3 regions of the Lentilactobacillus buchneri genome follow, and region 1 is predicted to be linked to each of the others. Evidence: predicted binding sites of a transcription regulator. Region 1 holds the regulator's gene; each other region holds the start of a gene.
The links. The regulator NrdR, encoded in region 1, represses ribonucleotide reductase genes. The targets are predictions, from matches to a motif close to ACACNATATATNGTGT.
Positions count from the first base shown of each region.

Region 2: the regulator NrdR is predicted to act here: its motif matches at 2,753-2,768, upstream of nrdJ (ribonucleoside-triphosphate reductase, adenosylcobalamin-dependent).
Region 3: the regulator NrdR is predicted to act here: its motif matches at 4,077-4,092, upstream of nrdH (glutaredoxin-like protein NrdH).

Region 1 covers NZ_CP073066.1:54,922-60,894, forward strand. The annotation lists gene thrS (threonine--tRNA ligase) at 1-769, opposite strand, end outside; gene dnaI (primosomal protein DnaI) at 1,103-2,062, opposite strand; gene KE627_RS00370 (replication initiation and membrane attachment family protein) at 2,069-3,454, opposite strand; gene nrdR (transcriptional regulator NrdR) at 3,454-3,942, opposite strand; gene coaE (dephospho-CoA kinase) at 3,957-4,547, opposite strand; gene mutM (DNA-formamidopyrimidine glycosylase) at 4,540-5,382, opposite strand; gene polA (DNA polymerase I) at 5,406-5,973, opposite strand, start outside.
Region 2 covers NZ_CP073066.1:1,347,672-1,353,644, reverse strand. The annotation lists partial or broken gene tenA (thiaminase II) at 1-645, opposite strand, end outside; TPP riboswitch at 706-804, opposite strand; gene KE627_RS06485 (hypothetical protein) at 926-1,303, shown strand; gene KE627_RS12310 (hypothetical protein) at 1,300-1,494, shown strand; gene KE627_RS06475 (phosphoribosyltransferase family protein) at 1,740-2,294, opposite strand; gene nrdJ (ribonucleoside-triphosphate reductase, adenosylcobalamin-dependent) at 2,825-5,074, shown strand; gene KE627_RS06465 (cob(I)yrinic acid a,c-diamide adenosyltransferase) at 5,397-5,933, shown strand.
Region 3 covers NZ_CP073066.1:227,376-233,348, reverse strand. The annotation lists gene KE627_RS01235 (D-2-hydroxyacid dehydrogenase) at 1-451, shown strand, start outside; gene nrdF (class 1b ribonucleoside-diphosphate reductase subunit beta) at 530-1,486, opposite strand; gene nrdE (class 1b ribonucleoside-diphosphate reductase subunit alpha) at 1,498-3,663, opposite strand; gene nrdH (glutaredoxin-like protein NrdH) at 3,766-3,996, opposite strand; gene KE627_RS01215 (class I SAM-dependent methyltransferase) at 4,156-4,767, shown strand; gene tadA (tRNA adenosine(34) deaminase TadA) at 4,777-5,274, shown strand; RNA gene ffs (signal recognition particle sRNA small type) at 5,291-5,377, shown strand; gene dnaX (DNA polymerase III subunit gamma/tau) at 5,542-5,973, shown strand, end outside.

The DNA of each region.
Region 1 (5,973 bases):
CAACAAAGAACAGATCCAGTTCGTTCCCGATGACTCGGTGATCACGTTCATGGGCTTCCTTGCGCTTCTCAAGGTCGGCATCCAAATCTTTTTGCTTGTTAAAAGCAGTTGCATAAATCCGTTGAAGCATTGGGTTGGATGACTTGCCCTGCCAGTAAGCTCCGGCAACTGAGAGCAGCTTGAAGATCTTAACTTTGCCGGTTGATGGTAAAACAGCTCCTTCGGCGATTGACTGGAAGTCACCGATTTGGAAGAATTTAACTTGGCCGTTAACTTCGTTTGCTTTGACCAATTCTTTTTGATAAGGATCGTCGCCGGCAACCTTTGCAGCGTCATCAGCGCTTAAGAAGACCACCTTGATTGGCAGATCCTGTTTGATAATCTTATGCATTGAATCTTCAAGTGCACTCAATTGATCAACACTGATTTGAGTGTCAGGTTTATCGGTATCAACGAAGAAGCCGTCTTCATCGGCATCGCTTTCACCAAAGTGGATATTATCAAAATCATTGGCAATTGCCATTTTCAAAATCTGGGCGGCAGTTGCGCGTAATACACTGAGGCCTTCGTCACTATCTGACGTAACAATTTCAATCTTGCCGCCCTTATGTAGGGGCTCGTCATTGTTGACCCATTTTCCGTCAACCTTGGCGGCAACGGCTTTTTTACCTAAACTGACGGCAATTGATTTGGCAATGGCTTCTGAGGTAACGCCGTCATCAAATTGTTTAACACTACCATCTGGAAATTCAAATGAAAGTTGTGACATATTTCTTACTCCCTTTATATTTTTATTGGAGCCACAAAAAAAGCCCCTGACATACTTATACAAGTACATCAGGGACGCAATTAGCGCGGTTCCACCCAAATTGGATTTTTGGATACAATTATCCAAAAAGCTCTCAAGTGGCTGCTAACGGTACCAACCGGGAAAGCATTATCCGCAATCCATTCTCAAAGAGTGGTAACAAACAATTTCTCAACAAACGGTCTTCCAGGCTGGAACCATTCTCCCTGTGATGAGTCATCACTGTCATGTCTCTTTGATTCATTGACATTTAGTATAGAGTTGCCGTTCAAAAATGTCAATTCAATTTGTAAATTAAACTGGTCGCCGATTTTTACCAGTCATCTCGACCTCACGAGACAAGAATCGAATTCGCTGCATGAGTCGTTTGGCTTTCAATGGTTCATCGTCGCCTTTTTGATTGATACGCAAATGTTCCTGTTCGAGTTGGGCCATTGAAAAATTAGACGTAAAAAACGTCGGTAGCTGCTGTTGCATCCGGTATTCCAAAATAACGCCCAATACTTCATCACGAACCCACGAGGACATTGAGTCAGCCCCAATATCATCAATCATCAGCACCGGCGACTTTTTGATCACATCAATTTTTTCGGTGACCGAGTTATCGGTGATCGCCGATTTCATTTCGACAGCAAAACTTGGAAAATGGACCATAGTGGTTTGAATCCCGTTATCGGCAAGTTCGTTGGCAATTGCACCTGTCAGGTATGTTTTACCGACACCAAACGGCCCATATATGTACAGACCCGGATGGAAAGTCTTTTTGTCGGCCTTCATTTGAGCAATAAAATCCAATGCCATTGAAAGGGCCGTATAACGATTGGGGTCTGGATTATCGGGATCAGCCCCGTCGAATTCGGCGATCCGGGCATCCTTGATATCTTTAGGCATTGAAACCGTCTTGATTCGACGCGCCAAGGACTGACTGCGCTGCTTTTCGATGACCTCTGGAGAGGCCGAATACGCAATATCAATCAAGTGATCGTTAATGACCAATTGGGGCAAATACCCAGGCGCAAATGATTGTTTCTTGGCCTTAATCTGATTTTTGACATTCACATACTCATACAGTTTGGCAGCAGAACGGTCAACCGCATCAGGAGCCAGTTCACCTTGATGATCCTGAAGAAATTTGGCGATCTCAGGGTCATTTTTGATCTGTTCGATAATTTTTTGGAAACCTGATGCGACATTGCCACCCTTAAATTGACGGTCTTCCATTAGTTTCTTGACGAAATCACTTACTTTTTCCATTCAATCTCACCTACTCCCCGGCTTTTTTAACTTATCAAGCTGTGCTTTAAGCTGCTTCTTTTGGGCATCAGTCAACTGTGAGGTTGGCTGGCTGGCAGAGGAAGGTTGATCATCCTTCGCCCAATCCGGCAGGGTCTCTTTGACATTAACCCGTCGCTGTTTGTACTTGGCAGCCCGCTTATCAGCTTTTTTCTGTTTGTCGATTGTTCGATTCTTAATGGCATCGATTGCATGCTCGGCATCAAAAATCCCGTGTTGTGACCAATCATCGGCAATCGTTGACATCAGGTTTTTATTGAGAGTCGAACGATTTTCATCAACTAATAAATAGTAAATCAAAATATTGATGACTTCATTCGGCAACACGCGCAGGTTGACAAGCTCGCGCAAGGTTCGCTGCTCACCGCTGGTCACAATACCGTGCTTTTGTTTCTTGATTTGTTCCAAAAACACGACAGGAGCCGTCTTTTTACTAATTGAAATCAGTTGAGTGGTTGCCGTGTCGAATTTTGCAGAAGAAGGCGTGATCTCGGCAGTAGGTGCTGCCTTCTCCACGTTCTCTGCTTGATGCCGGCTGAAATTGTCAGTAATAATTGCCTTCAACTGTGATTGATTCAATTCATTGGTGCTGAGATTAGTTGCCTTTTGAATGAGTTTAGCCATTTGGATCTCATCAATTCCATAGAGCAAATTCTCTGACAAAATCAAATCACGAGCGGCTTTAACAGAGTTAAGATCGACGTATGAATTTTCCAACATGCTTAATAGGAGTTTGAAGTTAAACTGGTGACTATCCGGTTCGAAACTGTTCTCACTGACATTTGCAGCTGATCGAACAATGGTCTGCTTGGCGTCGTTGACTGCGCCCGGAATGTTTTTAATCAGGTTCTGGGGCACAGCAAATAAATCCAGCAGTGAAGCCGAAATATTGGTCGTCTCCCCGAGATCCGGAAGTGGCAGCACTAGTCGGTCGACAATCTGCTTGTAGGTTGTTTCGCCCACTTTGCTCAATAAAATAATCGACAAAATATCGGTTCGTAAAAACTGTTCAGCAGTTAGCGGCAGATTCAACGAGTAGATCAAGACATCCGGTTTGTTTTGGGAAACCAAAGTATTGATCAGTTTAACGCCTTCCAATTGCTTTCGAATCGCCACCAGCTGGTCAATTTTGCAATTTAACATGCTCTGAATTTCGTAATGCTTATGCAAAACCAACTGATTATGATCATTTAAGCTCATCGACCACAACAAATTGTATAATCCCAATGCTTTTTCACCAATGATTGGTAGATACAAATTGGTTAGAACACTGTGATCAAGGCTCCGATTAATATGGGCATTGGTCGTGAGATATTTTGTATCGGGTGTTAATTTATCGAACGACTCTGCCATTATTTGTCCCCCGAGTGATCCTGACCCTTTTTCTTATCCTTTTCCATAATTTCCTTAAGCTCTTTATAAAAGACCGACATATCCTTGAATTGACGGTAAACACTGGCAAACCGGATATAGGCAATTTCATCCAAATTGGCCAAATCTTCCATGACGTATTCACCAATTTGTTGGCTGGAAACTTCATTCTCGCCTAGTGACCGCAATTTATTTTCAACCCGATCCACCAAATTGGTAATGGCATCCATCGAAACCGGCCGTTTTTCAGCGGACCTGACGATCCCCTTTAACAGTTTTTCACGGTTAAATTCTTCGCGGTTACCATTTTTCTTCACCACTAATAACGGTGTTACTTCGACCCGCTCAAATGTGGTAAATCGAAAACCGCAGTGTTCACATTCTCTTCTTCGTCTGATCACCCGACCGTCATCAGTTGGCCGGCTGTCGACAACCTTGGAACCATTGTATCCGCAATGAGGACATTGCATGGTGTTCACCTCGTCTATTTCGTTTCCTTCGCCAACCATCTGTCGACTTGTGTCAGCGTTGTTGTCATTGTTCCTGAGTTATAAATAATTGTATCAGCCAAATCGCATTTTGTCTGCAATGGCCATTGATTTCCGATTCTTTTAATTGCACTTACAATACTCAGTTTATTGCGTTTTATCAATCTCTGCAACTGAGTGACCGGATCACAGTAAACCACCACCACCTCGTCGACTAAGTGGACATAGCCATTTTCAAATAAAGTTGGTGCGTCCAAGACGGTCATTTCAGTATCCCGATAACGTTTCAACTGAGAAAGAATCTCTTCGCGAATGAATGGGTCAATGATTCGAACCAGTTGTTTGAGATCAGCTGGATTGTTAAACACAATCCGGCCGAGTGCCTGGCGGTCAAGTGCGCCGTCAGCCAGCAAAATCCGCTGTCCAAATGCGTCCACCAGTGCTTGGAGCCCAGGAGTCCCGGTTTGTTCAACTTGATGGGTCACGATGTCAGCGTCAATCACAGGAATCCCCTGCTGATGAAGGTAATCGCTGACCACTGATTTTCCGGTGGCAATCCCGCCGGTTAAGCCAATTAATTTAGTCATTTTTTACACCACGTAAAGGTTGGCATTTTGGGCAAAAGTGGGTGCCCCGCTGAGCCAACTTGATTTTAACAATCTTTGTGCCGCATCTCGAGCAGGGTTCGCCTTCACGGCCGTAAACATTCAATTGATTTTGAAAACTGCCGGCTTCCCCATATGCAGTTGAATATGAGTGGACGGTCGTTCCATGACCGGCAATCGCCTTGGCTAATTCGACGATAATATTTTTTCGCAACTCTTTAATTTGTCTCAACGTCAACGTGTTGGCAGGCTGTTGAGGATTAATTTTGCTTAGCCATAAGACCTCATCGGCGTAAATATTACCCAACCCGGCAATATTACTCTGGTCTAGTAAAAATGGTTTGATCACTTTGCGGCTCTTACCAAAAATTTTCTGCATGTAATCGACGGTCAAATCATCTTCGGTGGGCTCCGGTCCAATCGTTTTCAGACCGGCAACCTGCATTTCAGTGCCAGTATCAACCAAATTCATTCGGCCAAATTTTCGCGTATCATTGTAACGCAACTGGCGCCCATCGGTCAGATGAAAAATGATATGGGTATGCTTACCGACCGGTGCATCTTCAGGCTCCACATCGTACTTGCCTTCCATTCTCAGATGAGAAACAATCGTCAGATTATCGCTCAGTCGAATCAGAAGGTATTTACCACGTCGATCAATTTTTTCAATCGTTTTGCCACGGAGGGCTTTTTTGAAATCGTTTGGTGGTAAATTAATCATTTTGGCATACAACACATCCACCGATTGGATGGTGCTTCCTTTAACCAATTGGGTCAGGCCGCGTCTAACGGTCTCAACTTCAGGTAATTCAGGCATTGAGATCCCCCATTTGCTTCAACTTATTTTGCATCATACCAGGTCTTACCCCAGTGGCTTTCAACTTTTAATGGCACATTCAAGTGGATCGCTGAATCCATGACGCTTGGAATCAGTTGTTTGACGGTGTCCAATTCCTCGTCAGGAACTTCAAAAATTAATTCATCGTGAACCTGCAGCAGCATGCGGGTTTTCATATCCTTGATTGCATCGGCCATATTAATCATCGCAATTTTGATGATGTCGGCCGCACTGCCTTGGATTGGTGTGTTCATGGCAGTCCGTTCAGCGAATGAACGCAGATTAAAGCTCTTGGAATTAATATCCGGCAAATAACGGCGTCGATGGGCAATCGTCTCAACGTAGCGGTGGTTACGGGCAAATTCAACGATGTCTTCGGTATATTTTTTAACGCCGGGATATTCTTCAAAATAACGTTCAATAAACTGATGCGCCTGTTTTCTGGTAATGCCGGTATTGGACGCTAAACCAAAATCGCTAATCCCATAAACAATCCCAAAGTTAACTGCCTTGGCCTGACGCCGAAGTTCCGGGGTGACTTCTTCATTTGACGGCAGTCCAAAAATTCTC
Region 2 (5,973 bases), 1.2 Mb from region 1:
CTTGATCCCAGAATTCCCATTCCAGTTCGCAGCTCTTCAAGAATTCTTCTTTGACCACATCCAGATGATGTTGATCGTAGTGTTCCGCTTCACGGTCAATCAAAGCAAATAACTGGGGCAAAATGCTGTCACTGTCATCTTCCATGTCAGCGTAAAAATCAATCCATGGTTTAAAAACATTGTCGTCGGTATTCTTCCCCTGCTTCACAAACCGGTTTGCGATTTCCAGGTAAGTCCATGGACACGGGGTCATGGCCGCAACAACATCAATCAAGTCGCCAGTTCGCGCAGCACGATACATGTGTTCGTTGTACAGGTATGTGCCGGGAGCTTGTGGTTCGTGCTGCAGGGTTTCGTATTCGACCCCTGCCACGTTGCAGAAGTTGTGATGCGGATGGATTTCACTATTCAGGATAAAGTCAATTTGTTTGGCAAAAATAGCCATATCGGCTCTGGTTTGCGATTTTTGAATGGCATCGGCGTACACCTTGATGAACGCATTCAGATAGTTGTAGTCCTGACCAACATAAAAGGACAAGGCTTCTTGGGTAATTCTCCATTGCCGATTCCTTCGACAAACGGATGTTGATAGATCTCGTGTAAAATTGGCTGTCCAGCTGCGACTAATTCTTCAGAAAATTTCATGGGTCAGTGCTCCTTAAAGCAAAATTTTCAAATAGAACGCGACCGGACTTGGCACTTTTCGAACTCATTATTCCACTTCCCTACGTTGGTATTAACCAAATCAGGTTCAAAGGGATTGGCAAGTCACCATCTCAGCACAAGGCACCCCTAGTGATCTTATTTGAATACCCAAAGTTTACCATATTTTGAAGAGTATTTTACGATTTTCTTCGTATATGATACGCTGAAAGCAACAATTTTCTGAGGGTTGGGGGAATCTTACTACAAGGAGAGTTGTTTCATGAAATTCAATTGGAAGATCACACTGATTAGCTTTTCCCCATACATCCCTTTGATCGCCATTTATTTGTTAATCCATTTATACATAACAAATGATGTCATCGCTTTGCTATTCACTTTAGGTGTTTTTTCAGCCGGATATATTTTTGTTCATTATAAGTATGCCAAGACTTTCTTCAGTAACCATCCTGAACTTGATCTACAAAACTTTGAATTCAACACAGTGGCAAACGTTGTCTTGGCACTGTGGATCATCGTCATGGTTGGCCTCATAATTCTCAGGCTTTATCCACAAAGTCCAGAAGGCTATCTATTGGCATTTGGTTTATTCTACTCCGTCATTAACGGCTTCAAATCCTACAGGAGAGCTGCAAAATGATATTTAACTGGAAATACGCTCTATTCACTAACGCACCAATGTTCCTCACATTGATCGTCTATATTGGTATGACTGCATTACACATTGATTCAATCTGGCTAATTCTTGCCGTCGTTGTAATCTGGCTCGCATGGTATACCTATGCTGGTTGGAAAGTCTACTCTCTTCATCCTGAATTTAATTTCCCATAACTATCAGCGCGGCACAACTTCAATGATCATCATCACAGTTTCGACGATTGGTTTTCTGTTCTTACTCTTAAAGCTTCAACTAATAGCCAACATCGCCCTCTTTATCACATGGCTTGCCATCTCAAACTTCTTGATCGATGGATTCTCCAAGTATAAGAATCTCCCATAATGACACGACAATTCCAAAAACCGGCGCCGTAAATCTCAAACAAGATTTACGGCGTCGGTCAGTTTATAATCATATGTTAAGCGTTCTTCACCGCAAACACCGGCAAAGTATTCAAGAATACACAGTCATCTCGACTAGTTGCCCGTCCCTCGGCTAAAATGGAACAGCGTTGCACAACATTGGCACCCACTTTCTTCAACAAGTGTTCTGCCGAAGCCAGTGAGCCGCCTGTACTGATCACATCATCCACAATGATCACCTGTTTGCCTCGAAGCTGTTCTGCGTCACACCCATCCAAAACCAGCTGTTGATGATAATCAGTGGTAATCGAACGCATCCCAATCGCAATTGGGTTTCGCATGTACGCCTTAACACTCTTTCGCAAGACGAAATAACGTGGGTGATGGGTAATCATGCTCAGTTCTTGAGCCAATGGGATCCCTTTGCTCTCCAATGTCACCAGATAATCAAACGGAATGTTAATCCGCTTGGCCAACTCCTGAGCGGCATAACGGGTTAACTCAGCATCCCCCAATAAGACGAAGGAGGCAATTGCCGCCGTGTCTGTGATCGGGATAATCGGTAGTGTCCGCTTCAGTTTACCAATTGTTAATTCATATTCCTTCTGCATCTTGATCCTCCAGATTATATAAGATAGAAAGAAAGTACCAAAAACGACTAATATGTGTGAAAATCGAGGCTTTTCACAGCCACAACTGTTAACGAAATTTCTACTTTTATGTTTTTTGTTCGTCTATGTATATGATAATACTCCATTTTATCCTTTTTATCCACATATGATAGTCCAGACACGAATTTTACAGCAAAAACGTCAAAATGTCACTTTCAGCTCACAATCCGTCACCTAAGACGACACATTATGTGGTCTATTTTGGGAATCATCCACAAGATACCCCCATATATAGCCAAAATGGGTCTCAATCAATCCAACTATTTGTCACTCCCAAAACCACCCTTAGTGTGATTCAAATTTTTTTGAAGCTCACCAATCCGCGAGTCCACGCGATTATGCAGGGTACAAGCAAATCTACCGAATACACAATATATTGATTCTGAAACCGGTTAGATATACTATATATAGTATCAGTTCGAGCAATTCAAACGAAATGAGAATATAATGTACATATGGGAGGAATCATTATGCAAGCAATGAAACTTTCATCAGTTTCACTATCTGATGAATTTATAAAACAAGTTAAAGAAGAAGTTACACCTCACTGGGGAGAATTAGGCTGGGTTACCTACAAGCGGACTTATGCCCGTTGGCTGCCTGAAAAGGGCCGTACTGAAAACTGGGACGAAACCGTTAAACGGGTGGTTGAAGGCAACATCAACCTTGACCCTCGTCTGCACGAAGACAACGTTGATCCCCAAGTTGTTGATGACTTAACCGAAGAAGCCAAGAAGCTCTACAAGCTGATTTATGGTCTTTCAGCTACCCCATCAGGCCGTAACCTTTGGATCTCTGGTACCAGCTATCAGGACCGTAACGGTGACGCCTTGAACAACTGTTGGTTCATCGCTGTTCGCCCACAATCATATGGCCACAGCCACATTTTGCCAGAGTATCTCCAACCGGACACCCCAGCCGTTTCGATGCCTTATTCATTCATGTTTGACCAATTGATGAAGGGCGGCGGCGTTGGTTTTTCTGTCACTAAAGATAATATTCATAAGATTCCTCTAGTTGATAAAAAGATCGATTTGAAAGTAATCATCGACAAGGATAGCAAGTCATACCAGGATTCCCTTGATATGGGTGCAACTGACAAAGATGAATGGTTGAAGAATCATTCAATCAAAGACGTTCGTTACTATCGTCTGCCAGATACCCGCGAAGGTTGGGTGGTTGCCAATGCGCACTTGATTGATATGCACTTCAATGGCACTAACGCCGATGGTAAGACTGACTTAGTTCTGGATATGAGCGACATCCGTGAAAAGGGTGCTAAGATCAAGGGCTTTGGCGGAACTGCTTCAGGTCCAATGCCACTGATTGAAATGTTAATTGATATTAACAGTCTGCTCAATTCACGCGTTGGCCGCCATTTGTCATCGGTTGATGCCACTGATATTGGCAACTTGATCGGAAAGACTGTCGTTGCCGGCAATGTCCGTCGTTCAGCCGAATTGGCTTTAGGCTCAGCTGACGATGAAGATTTTATTACGATGAAGCAGGATAAAGACAAGCTCTACCATCACCGTTGGGCATCAAACAACAGTGTGGCAGTTGATTCAGAATTCGACAACTACGGGCCGGTTGCTGATTCAATCCAACACAATGGCGAACCAGGAATTGTTAACTTGGAGCTTTCCAAGAACTACGGCCGTAAGATCGATGGTCTGCAAAAAGACATCGACGCCAATGTTGAAGGAACCAACCCCTGTGGTGAAATTTCTTTAGCAAATGGTGAGCCATGTAACTTGTTTGAAGTCTTCCCTTACGTTGCCAGTCAACAAGGTTGGGATCTCGATGAAGCCTTTACTTTGGGAACTCGTTTCTCAAAGCGGGCTACTTTCAGCAATTACGACTGGGAAGTTTCCCGGAACGTCATTGAAAATAACCGTCGGATCGGTATCTCAATGTCAGGAATTCAGGATTGGATTTTGGCTAAATTTGGTAACCGAGTTGTTACCGGTTATGAAGATGCTAAAGATCCTGAAACTGGCGAAGCTATCAAGAAGCCAATTTACGATCCACGAGTTGTTAAAGAAGTTGATGGCTTGTACAAAGCCGTTGTCCGCGCTGATAAAGATTACTCTGATACACTTGGATGCAAACCTTCCATCAAGCACACCACTGTTAAGCCATCAGGAACGGTTGCCAAATTAGCCGGTGTCTCTGAAGGCATGCACTTCCACTATGCTGGTTACTTGATCCAACGGATTCGTTTCCAAGATTCAGATCCACTGCTGCCAGCTTTGAAGGCTTGCGGCTATCACGTTGAACCAGATGTTTACACCAAGAGCACCATGGTTGCCGAATTCCCAATCCGCGCATCACACGCCGACAGCGAGAACTTCGCTTCAGCCGGAAACGTTTCGATCGCAGAACAATTCGCAACTCAAGCCTTCCTGCAGACTTACTGGTCAGACAACGCCGTTAGTTGTACCGTTACTTTCCAACCAGATGAAGGCGACCAAATTGCCCCATTGATGAGACAATACCGCTTCACCACCAAGTCAACTTCATTGCTGCCATACGTTGGTAATGAGTTCAAACAAGCTCCTAAGGAACCAATTGACGAGAAGACTTATGAAGACAAAGTAATGGAAATCCACGGCGATGTCGCAACGGTCTTCGCAAAGCAAAACGATAACCATGATAAGAAGGGTATCGAACTGGTTGACCAAACCGATTGTGCTGGCGGAGCATGCCCAGTGAAATAGAGTGTGGAGCAAGCCGTTTAGTTTCCGAGCATTAATTTGATACACATCTTTAATGCGGTTTTCGCATTGAAGATGTGTATCGGATTAAGCGGAGGAAGCTGGCTTGCGGAACACATTTCAACCAGAGTGCGAGTCGCAGTGTCAGTTGCCTCCGAGCACGTTTCATCTAGGTAAAAACAACTGCTAAAATAATGCGTTCAACCTTGGCCCCTCGGTCCCCCGCCGATCGGCCAAGCCCTAAAACAGATCATTCCCACGGAGAGGCCAGGGCAATTAACTTGCTGCTGGCCTCTTTCATTACATACATCATGGAGGTATCACAATGTTAAAGATCTACACCAAAGTCGGCGATCACGGCAAAACCAAGCAGGTAACCGGAAAAATGGTGCCGAAGTACGACCTGCAAATTGAGGCATTAGGGGCACTGGATGAACTGGATTCATGGCTTGGCTATGTAATTTCAGTCCTGTCCCCCAAGAGTGCTTCACTGGCACCGACCATCCAAACAATCCAGCGAAACCTGTATGAATTACAGGCAGATATCACCGTTAAACGTCACCACAACATTACCTTTGACGACACCAAAAAGCTGGAAGTACAAATTGATGAAATTATGGCCAAATTGCCTGCCATCAAAGCCTTCATTCTCCCTGGCGGCAATCAAGCCGGGGCGTCGCTCCAATATGCCCGGGCTTTGGCACGACGAGCTGAAAGAATGGTCGTTGAATTAAACGACAAGCAGCAACCGCTCAATGATGAAATCTTTGAGTATCTCAACCGTTTGTCGGATTACTTATTCGCCCTTGCACGTTATGCCAATTACCTGGAAGGCTATGACGAGATTAAAAGTAAATGTTAGTTGGGAAAAGGTGAATCGGAAACCAGTTACTGAATTGGTT
Region 3 (5,973 bases), 170 kb from region 1:
TACCGACAACTCGTTTGTATATGCCAAAAGCTTGGAACAAATTTATCAGGAGAGCGATATTATCTCAATTCATATGCCGGCAACTGATGATAATTATCATCAATTTAACCATGAGGTGTTTGAGCAAATGAAGGATACAGCAATCCTCATCAATACTGCTCGCGGCTCAATTGTCGATACCGATGATTTGATTTTTGCCCTCCAGAGCGGTGAAATCGCTGGTGCCGGGATCGATACAATTGAAAATGAATCTGCTGATCTCCAAGACTCCAGGTCAACCAAAAAAGTCAATGATCCGGATGTATTGAAGATGGCGTTGATGCCAAACGTCTTGGTCACGCCACATTCCGCATTCCATACCAGTGAAGCTGTGAAAAATATGATTGATATCTCACTGGGGAATCTTGAGACGATGGTCAACGGGAAGACTCCAAAGGATTTAGTAGATTAGTGATTGTTAGACAAAAATAAGGCTGATGCATCCCAGCGGGGATGCATCAGCCTTATTGAGTTACTGTGAGGTATTTATTTAAATATCGTAATCTGAGTCTTTCATCGACTCCACGTTCCCCAAGAGGTAGCCATTACCAACTTGTGAGAAGAAATCGTGGTTGGCAGTCGATGTTGAGATTCCGTTCATGACCACTGGATTAACATCTTCTGCTGTGTCTGGGAAGAGCGGATCCTGACCCAAATTCATCAACGCTTTATTGGCATTGTAACGAATGAAGGTGAGAACATCTTCTGTCCAGCCGGTTTGATCGTACAGAATATGGGTGTACTTTTCTTCGTTACCATACAGTTTGTACAGGAAGTCGTAGATCCAGTTCTTCATGTCTTCTTGTTTTTCCTTTGGCAATTGATTGTAGCCAATTTGGAATTTATATCCAATGTAGGTGCCGTGGACTGATTCGTCACGGAGAATCAATTTAATGATTTCCGCCACATTTGGAATCTTGTTGTGACCAAGGTACCAAAGTGGGGTATAGAAGCCAGAGTAGAACAGGAAAGTCTCTAAGAAGACACTGGCAACCTTTTTCTTGAGTGGGTCTGGTTCATTGGCATAAATGTCGCGAATTTTGAGTGCTTTGTTCTGTAGGAATTCCTCACTGTCACTCCAGTCAAAAATCTCATCAATTTGATCAGGGGTGTTGAGGGTTGAAAAAATCGAGGAATAACTCTTGGCATGAACCGATTCCATAAATTGAATATTGTTCAAAACGGCGGTTTCGTGTTGAGTCTGAACATCTTTCCGCAACGATGCCATTCCTTCTTGGGACTGCAGCGTATCCAGTAAAGTTAAGCCCCCGAAGACGTGACCGACAACCCACTGATGATCTTGATCCAGCGTCCGCCAGTCCGATAGGTCGTTTGACAGGGGAATTCGGGTATCCAGCCAGAATTGCTCGGTTAATTTTTCCCAAGTGGCCTTGTCGATTTGGTCATCGATGGCGTTCCAATTAATTGCTTTATAATTCTCAGTCATGAATTTCTCCTTTAAATAACGCAGCTTTCACATTCGTTGGAACCAACTTCTTGTTGATCGTCAGTGAAAGTTCGAATATAGTAAATTGATTTGACGCCCTTTTTGTATGCGTAGTTTCTCAAGATATTGAGATCCCGGGTCGTCATCTTGTCTGTCCGGCCGTTTTTCCATTCATACAGGCCTTCTGGGATGGTTGAACGCATAAAGAGGGTTAATGCCATTCCCTGGTCAATATGCTGCTGTGCGGCAGCATAGATGTCAATCACCTTACGCATATCCATGTCATAGGCTGAAGTATAGTAAGGCATTGTGTCATTTGAAAGGTATGGGGCTGGATAATAAATCTTACCAATCTTGGATTCCTGACGTTCTTCAATTCGGTTGATAATCGGGTGAAGGCTGGCAGTCGTATCGTTAATGTAAGAAATAGAACCGTTTGGCGCAACTGCTAACCGATTTTGGTGGTATAAGCCGTCTTTCATGACTGATTCCTTGAGGTTTTCCCAATCTTCCTTAGTTGGAATCCAATCGTCTTTGAACAAAGCTTTTACTTCGGCAGATTTTGGTGCAAATGATCCGTCCAGATATTTGTCAAAATAGCTGCCGTCAGCGTACTTGCTGTTTTCGAAGTTGACGAAAGTTTCTTTGCGTTCCTTGGCGATCTTGTTAGATGCAACTAAGCTCCAGTAGTTTAATAGCATGAAGTAGACACTGGTAAATTCAATCGATTCAGGCGAGCCGTAGTACATATGGTGCTTGGCTAAGAAACTGTGTAGTCCCATGCCGCCAAGGCCGATTGAATGTGATTCTTTATTGCCTTTTTGAATTGAAGGAACCACGTCGATGTTGGAGTGGTCGGTGACAAATGTTAATGCGCGGACCATGCTTTCAACTGAATGACCAAAGTCATCGCCAGCCATCATATTATTAATGTTGGTTGATCCCAGATTGCAGGAAATATCCTTGCCCATTTTGATGTAATGCTGCTGGTTATCAACAGTGGATGGGGTTTGAACCTGGAGGATTTCTGAACATAAGTTACTCATCACAATTCGACCGGCAATCGGATTGGAGCGGTTGGCAGTGTCAATATTAATGATGTATGGGTAACCTGATTCTTGTTGCAGCTTACTGATTTCAGTTTCCAAATCACGAGCCTTGATCTTCTTTTTGGAGATCTTGTCATTGGCAACCAAATTATCATATTCCTTGGTAATGTCGACGTAAGAGAATGGCACGCCGTATTCACGTTCAACATCGTAGGGGCTGAATAAGTACATGTCAGCATCGGCTTTAATCAATTGGTAGAATTTATCGGGAACGGTCACTCCCAATGATAAAGTCTTCAGGCGGATTTTCTCGTCGGCGTTTTCCTTTTTGGCACCCAAAAATTCGATAATGTCTGGATGAAAGACTGAGAGGTAAACGACTCCGGCACCTTGACGCTGACCCAACTGGTTGGAGTATGAAAAGCTGTCCTCAAGTAATTTCATGACCGGAACCACACCGGAAGCGGCACCTTCGATATGTTTGATTGGGGCACCGGCTTCACGAAGATTGGAAAGGTTAATTCCAACGCCACCGCCAATTCTTGACAGCTGCAGGGCCGAATTAATCGTCCGGCCAATCGTATTCATATCATCGGTGGTTTGAATCAGAAAACAAGATACAAATTCGCCACGATTTTCCCGGCCGGCGTTCAAGAAGCTTGGTGTGGCCGGTTGGTAACGCTGGTGGACAATTTCGTCGGCCAAATCCATTGCCAACTGCTCGTCACCGTCAGCGAAGAAGAGGGCGTTAGCGGCGACCCGATCCAGGAAGCTTTCCAGATATAAATCATTGTCGTTGGTTTTCAAAGCATATTGGGCGTAGAATTTGTAGGCTGCCATAAATGATTTAAAGTGGAAATCCTGATCGTTTAAGTACTGGTACAGTTTTTCGACAAAGGATAGTTGATATTTATGAATAAAATCGGCTTCGTAATAGTTGTTTTTGATCAGGTAATCAAACCGATCGCTGAGACTGTCAAACTTCATTAAGTTTGGCTGAACGTTTTCTTTTAAAAAGGCCTCGAGGGCTTCCTTGTCTTTTTGCAGTGGAATCTGCCCGTTGACGGGGATGTTAATTTCGTTGTTCAAATCAAAGTAGGTAACATCCTTAAGGTTGTGAAGTGACATATTTAGTACCACGCTTTCTTATAATTGCGAATAAAAGGGGCGAGACCGTTTGTGGTTTCGCCCGCTAATCTGAAATCAATATGTTAGAATGGATGAAGGCAATTAGCCGGCAATCGATTGGAGCTGATCAGGTCGAAAGCCGCTGAATGCTTGCTTACCATCAACATCGACAACGGGGACAGCCATGAACCCTCGTTGTTTCAGGTAATCAATATATTGTGGTTGCTCGTTGATGTTGTGTTCCTCAAATTGAACGTTGTGTTCTGAAAGGTAACGTTTTGTCATTTTGCATTGCATACAGTTGTTCTTTGAATATAGTGTGATTTTAGCCATTGTTAACACTTCCCCTGTTTCGTTAAAATTTAATTTATGATTCAAGTTTACACTAAATAGTGTGAAATGCAACGATTAAAACACAATATATTGTGACAAAACTAATTGTAAGCACCAAATATAGATAACGATTATAAAAGATCATTTTAGGAGAATTTTATGTCAGAACAATCATTTTATTATTCAAAGAATCCCAACGTTGAATCCGATCCGATTACATGGAACTTTGCGTTGCTTGGAAACAACTTAGTGTTTACTTCAGATAACGGTGTGTTCTCTAAACATACGGTCGACTACGGCAGCCGGGTGCTGGTTAATCATATTAATTATGACCTTATTCCTGACGGCAAACTGTTAGATATGGGAACCGGGTACGGTCCAATTGGCATTTCAATTGCCAAAGCATTTCCGGATCGGCAGATTGATATGATTGACGTCAATGAGGTGGCCTTGGCGCTTGCCAAAAAGAATGCCGACGCTAATCGGGTTGATAACGTTCATATTTTTGAAAGTAACATATATGAAGCGATTACTGATCAGTATGCTGCCATCGTGACCAACCCACCGGTGAGAGCCGGCAAGAAAGTTGTCGATGCCATGATCTCCGGGGCAGTCGATCACTTAGTTGATGGCGGCACCTTGACGGTGGTTCTTCAAAAAAAGCAGGGCGCACCATCTGCCAAGAAATTGATGACCGAATTATTTGGTGACTGTCAGATTTTAAAACGGGACAAAGGTTACTACATTCTTCAAAGCATCAAGAAATCGTGAGGGTTCGAAATGTTTCAAGCTGATAGTCGTTTTATGAAAGCTGCACTGATCGAAGCAAACAAGGCCTATCTAATCGGTGAAGTGCCGATTGGCGCCGTGGTCGTCCATGACGGGACAATTGTCGGGCGTGGTCACAATCTAAGAGAACATTTAAATGACGGTACGGCCCATGCTGAAATTTTAGCAATCCAAGAGGCTTGTCGAACACTGCGGAGTTGGCGGCTGATTGATTGCGATCTTTATGTGACGATTGAACCGTGCTTGATGTGTGCCGGAGCGATTATTAATTCGCGGATTGAAAATGTTTGTTTTGGCTCTCGTGATCCCAAAGCCGGCGCAACCAGAAGTTTATATGCAGTGTTGGAAGATTCCCGATTGAATCATCAAGTCAACGTTGTTGAAGGGCTTTATGCCGATGCGGCATCGCGGATCATGAAAGATTTCTTCAAGGCTGCGCGTAAGAAAAGAAAGAATAAGGCTGGCAATTCTGAATCATTTAAGTTATGATAGATATTGCCGCAAGGCCCTGAGGCAAGGGTCGGGTTACGAACTGTGTCAGGTCCGGAAGGAAGCAGCACTAAGTATCATCAACCTTGTGCCTCTTGTACATAGAACTTTTGCTCTCAGCAACTTTGCTGGGGGCATTTTTTTGGAGAAATTTCTTGAAAGTCAGACGGTCGTTGATTGCACTCTGGTTGGATTCATCATATAATTATTTAGACGTTTCATTGAACGATTTTAAGAATTTGGCATTCTATTTTGGAGGATTTGGTAATGAGCTATCAAGCATTATATCGGGTTTGGCGACCACAAAGATTTGATGAGATCGTCGGCCAGTCGATTATCACCAGAACATTAAAAAATGCGCTAATTACTAAACAAACGAGTCATGCCTATTTGTTTACCGGTCCTCGGGGAACAGGTAAAACTTCGGCAGCCAAAATTTTTGCCAAGGCAGTGAACTGTCACTACTTAAAAGATGGTGAGCCCTGCAACCAGTGCGAGACTTGTAAAGCAATTAATGAGGGCAGTTTAAATGATGTCATTGAGATTGATGCCGCTTCCAACAACGGTGTTGAAGAAATCCGGGATATCCGGGACAAGGCGAAATACGCCCCAACTCAGGCTGATTACAAAGTCTACATCATCGATGAAGTTCATATGCTTTCAACGGGGGCTTTCAATGCTCTGCTAAAAACGCTGGAG